DNA from 2 places in the Oerskovia sp. USHLN155 genome. Region 1 is predicted to be linked to the other one. Evidence: predicted binding sites of a transcription regulator. Region 1 holds the regulator's gene; the other holds the start of a gene.
What was found. Region 1 encodes Rex, which represses fermentation and respiration genes when NADH is low (regulators of the CRP and FNR family bind a similar motif). Its sites were predicted from a motif close to CTTGTGAANNNNTTCACAAG; they were not measured.
Positions count from the first base shown of each region.

Region 2: pflB (formate C-acetyltransferase) is a predicted target of Rex. The motif match lies at 1,782-1,801, and genes of this name have one in related genera.

Region 1 is NZ_JBBCXG010000007.1:86,792-90,306, reverse strand. Features, by position in the region: gene WFH32_RS11455 (MarR family winged helix-turn-helix transcriptional regulator) at 6-515, opposite strand; gene WFH32_RS11450 (YceI family protein) at 712-1,263, shown strand; gene WFH32_RS11445 (redox-sensing transcriptional repressor Rex) at 1,465-2,166, opposite strand; gene WFH32_RS11440 (glutaredoxin family protein) at 2,262-2,597, opposite strand; gene WFH32_RS11435 (HAD family hydrolase) at 2,704-3,513, shown strand.
Region 2 is NZ_JBBCXG010000015.1:75,889-79,403, forward strand. Features, by position in the region: gene dxs (1-deoxy-D-xylulose-5-phosphate synthase) at 1-174, shown strand, start outside; gene WFH32_RS18545 (carboxylate-amine ligase) at 246-1,388, opposite strand; gene pflB (formate C-acetyltransferase) at 2,057-3,515, shown strand, end outside.

The sequences.
Region 1 (3,515 bases):
CCGGACTACTGGTTCTCGCGCTCGTCCACGACCCGGCAGGCCTCGGCGATCGCAGCCATGGCCTCGCCGAGGTTGCGGAACTGCTCGGGGGTCAGGACGTCGACCATGAAGCGGCGAACGGCCCGCACGTGGCCTGGCGCGGAGGCGACGAGCTCGGCGTAGCCCGCGTCGGTCATGACGCAGTTCACACCGCGACGGTCGGTCTCGCTCGCGGACCGGCGGACGAGCCCGCGCTGTTCCATGCGGTGGACGGTGTGCGTGACGCGGGACCGGGACCGGGCGAGGCCGTCGGCGAGGGCCGACATCCGCATGGTGTGGTCGCGGGCCTCGGAGAGCCGCACGAGCAGCTCGTACTCGCCGAGCGTGAGGCCCGAGTGCTCCTCGTGGTCCCTGCTCAGGGCTTCGACGAACCGCGCCGTGCCGTCGAGGTACTGGCGCCACGAGTGCTGCTGGCCCTCGTCGAGCCAGGGTGCGTCCTGCGGCGCGACCGCGCGCCTGTCCTGCTGAACCGTCATCTCCGCCTTCATCCGCCACGCCCCCACCGTCCGAACAACCGCCCCAGTCTCCCATCCGGGAACAGGTTCGCTCACCAGGGAATAGAGGGACGGGGGCTTGCGTTGATGCGATCGTATGAAGTTGAATCTTCAACTAATGGCTCGTCGGACGGCGCGCCTGACGCACACGCACCACGACTTCCACAGGAGAACACCCATGGCCACGACCCTTCCCGCCGGACTGACCGCAGGCACCTACGCGATCGACCCCTCGCACTCGCAGGCGACCTTCACGGTCCGCCACGCAGGCATCTCCAAGGTCCGCGGCTCGCTCGCGATCGCCGAGGGCACGCTGAACATCGGTGACGACGTCGAGTCGTCCAACGTCGTCGCGGCGATCGACGCCAAGTCCGTCAACACCGGCGACGCAGGGCGCGACGGCCACCTCCAGTCGGCCGACTTCTGGGACGCCGAGAAGAACCCCACCTGGAACTTCGTCTCGACCGCCGTCGAGGCCGACGACGACGACTTCGTCATCGCGGGCGACCTGACCATCAACGGCGTGACCAAGCCGGTCAAGCTCGAGACCGAGTTCACGGGCACCGCCGTCGACGCGTACGGCAACTCGCGCGCCGGGTTCGAGGCCGAGACCGAGATCTCCCGCAAGGAGTTCGGCCTGACCTGGAACGTGGCCCTCGAGGCCGGCGGCGTGCTCGTCGGCGACAAGATCAAGATCGCGCTCGACCTCTCGGCGATCAAGCAGGCCTGAGCCTCCGCCCCTGACCGGCCTCCGCGTCCCTGACGCGGACCGGTACGCCAGGAGCCGGCGGCCCCGGACCGGGCGCCGGCGCCGGTGGGGGGTGGAGCGGGCGGGCGAGGCGCCCCCGCGGCGCGGCGCGGCGCCGGGGGCCCCCGCGCCCCGCCCCCCCGCCCGGGGCCCCCGGCTCCTGTGCTGTGACGAGCGGTCGGGCTAGGCGCCCGCGCTCCGCGTCTCGGCTCCTTGGCCCTCCTCGCCCCTGCCGCGGTTCGCGAGCGCGCGCGCCTGCGCGTGGAACGCCAGGATCTGCAGCTCGCTGCCCACGTCGACCGACCGCACGATCACGTCCTCTGGGAGCTGGAGCGCACGCGGCGCGAAGTTCAGGATCTCCCGGACACCGGCCTCGACGACCCGCTCGGCGACGTCCTGCGCCACGTGCGCCGGAGTCGCCAGGACGACGATCGTCACGTTCTCGCGGGCGAAGACCTCCTCGAGCGCGTCGACGTGCTCGATCACGAGCCCCGCGGCCTCGGTGCCGACCACGTCCGGCGAGGCGTCCAGCAGAGCCGCGACCTCGAACCCGCGCGTGCCGTAGCCCGAGTAGTTCGCGAGCGCGTGCCCGAGGGAACCGATGCCGACGATCGCGATCCGGTGCTCGTCCTCGACCCCCAGGGCCGAGGTGATGTAGGTCGCGAGCGAGTCGACGACGTAGCCCACCCCGCGCGTGCCGTAGGACCCCAGGAACGACAGGTCCTTGCGCAGCTGCGCCGACCCGACGCCCGCGAGCTCCGCGAGCTCGGTCGACGACGTCGTCTCGACGCCTCGCCCCTCGAGGTCGCGCAGCGCGCGCAGGTACGCGGGAAGTCGCGCCACGGTCGCGCCAGGAATACCGGTATCACCCAGGGTCTCTGCCACCCGAACCACCCATGCTTCGTCGTGTCGTCGTCGCTGACGCTCTCGCTGTCCTGCTGTCTCGGATCATCCCAGGCTCGGCGCCCGGGGACGGAACGTCAGCCGGTGGCGCGTCGCCTCGAGAGCGCTCTGGCGAGCCTCGCTCCGTCGACCTGCCAGAACCCCTGCTGGACGCCGTCCACCGTCACGACGGGGACGTAGTCACCGTACTGCGCCGCGAGGGCGCCGGACGGGTCGGAGTCCACGTCGACCTCGGTCCAGCCCACGCCCTGGTCGGCGCACACCGCCCCGACCACCTCGCGGGCCTCCTCGCACAGGTGGCACCCGACGCGGCCGTAGAGCACGACGCGCGCGGGCGCGCTCGCGGCCTGGTCTGCGTCACGTCCGGCGGCGGTCTCAGGAACCTGTCCTGCGGCGGGATCTGCGGGGCTCACGACCCCAGCCTACGCATCTCGGACACCCCCTCACGCCGCCCGGCCGGCGACCCTGCCCGGTGGGCGCCGTCGGCGAGGGTCTGCGAGCGCCGATAGAGTGGACGACATGCCGACGTCTGCTCCTGGGTCCACCCATCCCACGGCAGCCTTCTTCGACGTCGACAACACCATCATCCGCGGCGCCAGCTCGTTCCACCTGGCGCGGGCGCTGTACCAGCGGGGCTTCTTCTCCACCCCGGACCTCGTGACGTTCGCCTTCCACCAGGCGCGCTACCTCCTGCTCGGGGAGAACAAGCGCCAGATCGACCAGGTCCGCACCCGGGCCCTCGACCTCGTCGCGGGCCGCTCGGTCGCGGAGGTCGTCGCGATCGGCGAGGAGGTCTACGACCAGGTCCTCGCGCTGCGCATCTACCCCGGCACCCAGAAGCTCCTCGACGAGCACATCGCGGCCGGCCACCAGGTGTGGCTCGTGTCCGCGACCCCGCTCGAGATCGGGCAGCTCATCGCGCGTCGTCTCGGGGCGACGGGGGCGCTGGGCACGGTCGCCGAGCACGAGGAGGGCCTGTACACCGGGCGGCTCGTGGGCGACATGATGCACGGGCGGGCGAAGGCCGCGGGCGTCCGGGAGCTCGCGGAACGGCACGGGATCGACCTGTCGGCGTCCTACGCGTACGGCGACTCGCTCAACGACGTGACCATGATGCAGGCCGTCGGCCACCCGTGCGCGATCAACCCCGACGCGCGCCTGCGCCGGCACGCCAAGGACGTCGGCTGGCCGATCCGCGAGTTCCGAGGGCGCCGGCGGCGGGTCGCGGGCCGAGGGCTCAAGACCGCGAGCTGGGCCGGGGCCGCGTGGGTCCTGGGCCTCGTGCTGCGATCGATCCGACGCTCGATCAAGGGCCGCGCCGGGCTCTGAGG
Region 2 (3,515 bases), on a different contig from region 1:
GGCTCGCTCCTGGCGCAGCGCTCGGTCGAGGCCGGGGTCACGGTCCCGGTCGTCCCCCTCGGTCTGCCGACGGTCTTCCTCGACCACATGTCGATCGACCAGGTCAAGGCCACGCACCGCCTCACGGCGCAGGACGTGACGCGCGACGCGCTGACGGCGCTCGCGCTGCTCTGACCCCGCTGGTCGGGGAGACGCACGAGGGGCGCGGACCGCACGGTCCGCGCCCCTCGTGCGTTCGCCGTGGCTCAGGCCAGCGTCGCCTCCGCGGCGCGCTCGACCACGGCGCGTAGGTCGCCCGAGCCCGCGAACCACGTCCGCTGACGCCCCGCGCCGCCGCCGTTCGACCACAGCCTCCCGAGCAGCTCGGTCACGGCGTCGAGGTCGCCCGCGTCGACGAGCGCCTCGCGCACGTGCGCGACGAGCTGACCCACGACGTCGTGCGCGGTCGCGGGCTTCCAGGTGAGGGGCGAGACGAGGTCGCCCGAGATCCCGGAGCGCCCGGCCCGCCAGGACGCGGTGCGCAGGAGCTCGGGGTGGAGCATGGGCGCGGAGGTGCCGGCGTCGGCCTCGCGCGCCGCGGTCTCGACGAGCCCGCGGGCCAGGGCCGCGAGGAGGGTCGCGGTGTCGGCGTCGAGGCACACGTCTGCGACGCGGATCTCGACGGTCGGGTAGGACGCGGACAGCCGGGCGTCGAAGTAGATCATCGCGGTGTCGAGGATCGTGCCCGTGGCGACGAGCGCGTCGACCGTGGCGCGGTACGCCTCGGGCGTGCCGAACGACGGGGCGGGGCCCGCCGTCGGCCACCGCGACCACACCTGGGAGCGGAAGCTCGCGTACCCGCTGTCCTCGCCCTGCCAGTAGGGCGAGTTGGCGCTCAGCGCGAGGAGCGGGGCGAGCCAGGGGCCGATCCGGTCGAGGACCGCGACTCCCTCGGCGTCCGAGGAGACCGCGACGTGCACGTGGCAGCCGCCCGTGAGCTGTTCGCGTGCCGTGAGCCCGAACGCGGCGCGCGCCTCGAGGTAGCGGAGCTTGCCGACCGTGGTGGGGGAGACGGGGACGGGCGAGGTGCCGAGCGCCACGATGCGCGCGTCGCGCTGCTCGGCGGCCTTGTTGGCTCGGATGCGCCCGTCGCGGATCTCCTGGGCGAGGTCGGACAGGTTCGCGCAGGGGTGCGTGCCGGTCTCGAGCTGCTCCTCCATGAGCTCGAGCTCGAGGTCGCCACCGGGCGCGTCGTCGGGCCGGTCAGGGCGTGAGCCGCCCGACGCCCCGAGCCCTCCCTCGGTGACCTCGGTGGTGCTGGACGACTCGATGACCTCGGTCGCGACGGCGGTGGGGATGCCGTCGGGCCCGACGAGGAGGAACTCCTCCTCGACTCCCATGGTTCGCATCGAGGCAGTCTCACACGCCCGGGGTGTGCTTCGCACGCAGGGGGACGTCCGGAGGGCGGCGTGAGGCGCCCACGGGGTAGCCCGACGGCGGGGCGCGGCTCGGCGGGCGGGGCGAGCGGTGAGGGGGCCGCCCCGTGCATAGGGGGGTCGAGGCGTGTCGGACAGCTCGCCGTGAGATGCCGCTCGCCGTCGGCCCGGACACCGGGTGGGGGCGGGCGGCATCTCGACGTCTCCGGCGGTTCCTGGTCGAGCCGACCGCCGCGTGGGTGCACGGGTGTGCGGACGCCCGTAAGGTGAGGTTTTTCGGCGAATAGGGGAACGCCGCGGACCGAGGGCTGTTCCGCAAGGGACTTTGGTCCCGAGCAAGGGGTCTAAAGACTCCCACGAAAAGGTCATGTGAAGACCGTCACAAGGTGGAATGAAGTCGCTTAGATGCATGTTGAAGGTCGTAGAAGGGTTGGAATTCCGCCGTTCTTCTGGCCTCGGGCATCATTTCGGCGCCGCGGCCTGTGAGCCAGGTGACAGCGCCTTTGCCACGCCGACACCCTCTGCGGGTCGTAGCCTGAAAGGGCGAAGGAGAACGGCAGGACGGCACGGATTTCCCGCGTCGACCAAGGTCTTTACCCCCGCCGCGCAGGCAGCGCGGTGTGGACGTCGAGGAGAGTGATATGACCAGCATTTCCGAGGCTCGCGGCACCACTGGCGGCCAGGACGACGCGACAGTCCCCGCATGGGCAGGCTTCACCGCAGGTCCCTGGCAGGACACGGTCGACGTGCGCGACTTCATCCAGCGCAACTACACCCCGTACGAGGGTGACGACTCCTTCCTCGCCGGACCGACGGAGCGCACGACCGGCATCTGGGCCAAGCTCTCCGAGATGTTCCCCGCCGAGCGCGAGAAGGGCATCTACGACGTCGACCCACACACGCCCGCCGGCATCACGGCGCACGCACCCGGGTACATCGACAAGGACTCCGAGGTCATCGTCGGCCTCCAGACCGACGCCCCGCTCAAGCGCGCGATCATGCCGAACGGCGGATGGCGCATGGTCGAGGGCGCGCTCGAGACCTACGGCTACCCGGTCGACCAGGAGCTCAAGAAGGTCTTCAGCGAGTACCGCAAGACCCACAACCAGGGCGTCTTCGACATCTACCCGCCGAACGTCCGCGCCGCGCGCAGCTCGCACATCATCACGGGCCTGCCCGACGCCTACGGCCGCGGCCGCATCATCGGTGACTACCGCCGCGTCGCGCTCTACGGCGTCGACCAGCTCGTCGCCGCCAAGAAGCTCGACAAGCTGGACCTCGACACCCAGCCGTTCAGCGAGAAGATCGTGCGCGAGCGCGAGGAGCACGCGGAGCAGATCCGTGCGCTCGGCGAGCTCAAGGCGATGGCCGCCTCGTACGGCTACGACATCTCGGGCCCGGCCACCAACGCCCGCGAGGCCGTCCAGTGGCTCTACTTCGGCTACCTCGCCGCGGTCAAGGAGCAGAACGGCGCCGCGATGTCGCTGGGCCGCACCTCGACCTTCCTCGACGTGTACCTCGAGCGCGACCTGGCCGCCGGTGTCATCACCGAGGAGCAGGCGCAGGAGATCATCGACGACTTCGTCATCAAGCTGCGGATCGTGCGCTTCCTGCGCACCCCGGAGTACGACTCCCTGTTCTCGGGCGACCCGACGTGGGTCACCGAGACCATCGGTGGCATGGGCGACGACGGTCGTCCGCTCGTCACGAAGAACTCGTTCCGCTTCCTGCAGACGCTGTACAACCTGGGCCCGGCCCCCGAGCCCAACATGACGGTCTTCTGGAGCCCGCGCCTGCCGCAGGGGTTCAAGGACTTCTGCGCCAAGGTCTCGATCGACACCTCGGCCGTCCAGTACGAGTCGGACGAGCAGATCCGTCCGGCCTGGGGTGACGACGCCGCGATCGCGTGCTGCGTCTCGCCCATGGCGGTCGGCAAGCAGATGCAGTTCTTCGGTGCCCGCGTGAACCTCGCCAAGACCCTCCTGTACGCCATCAACGGCGGCAAGGACGAGGTCACGGGCAAGCAGGTGTCCCCGGTCGTCGCCCCCGTGCCCGAGGGCCAGCCCCTCGACTACGACGACGTCCGCGCCCGCTTCGACA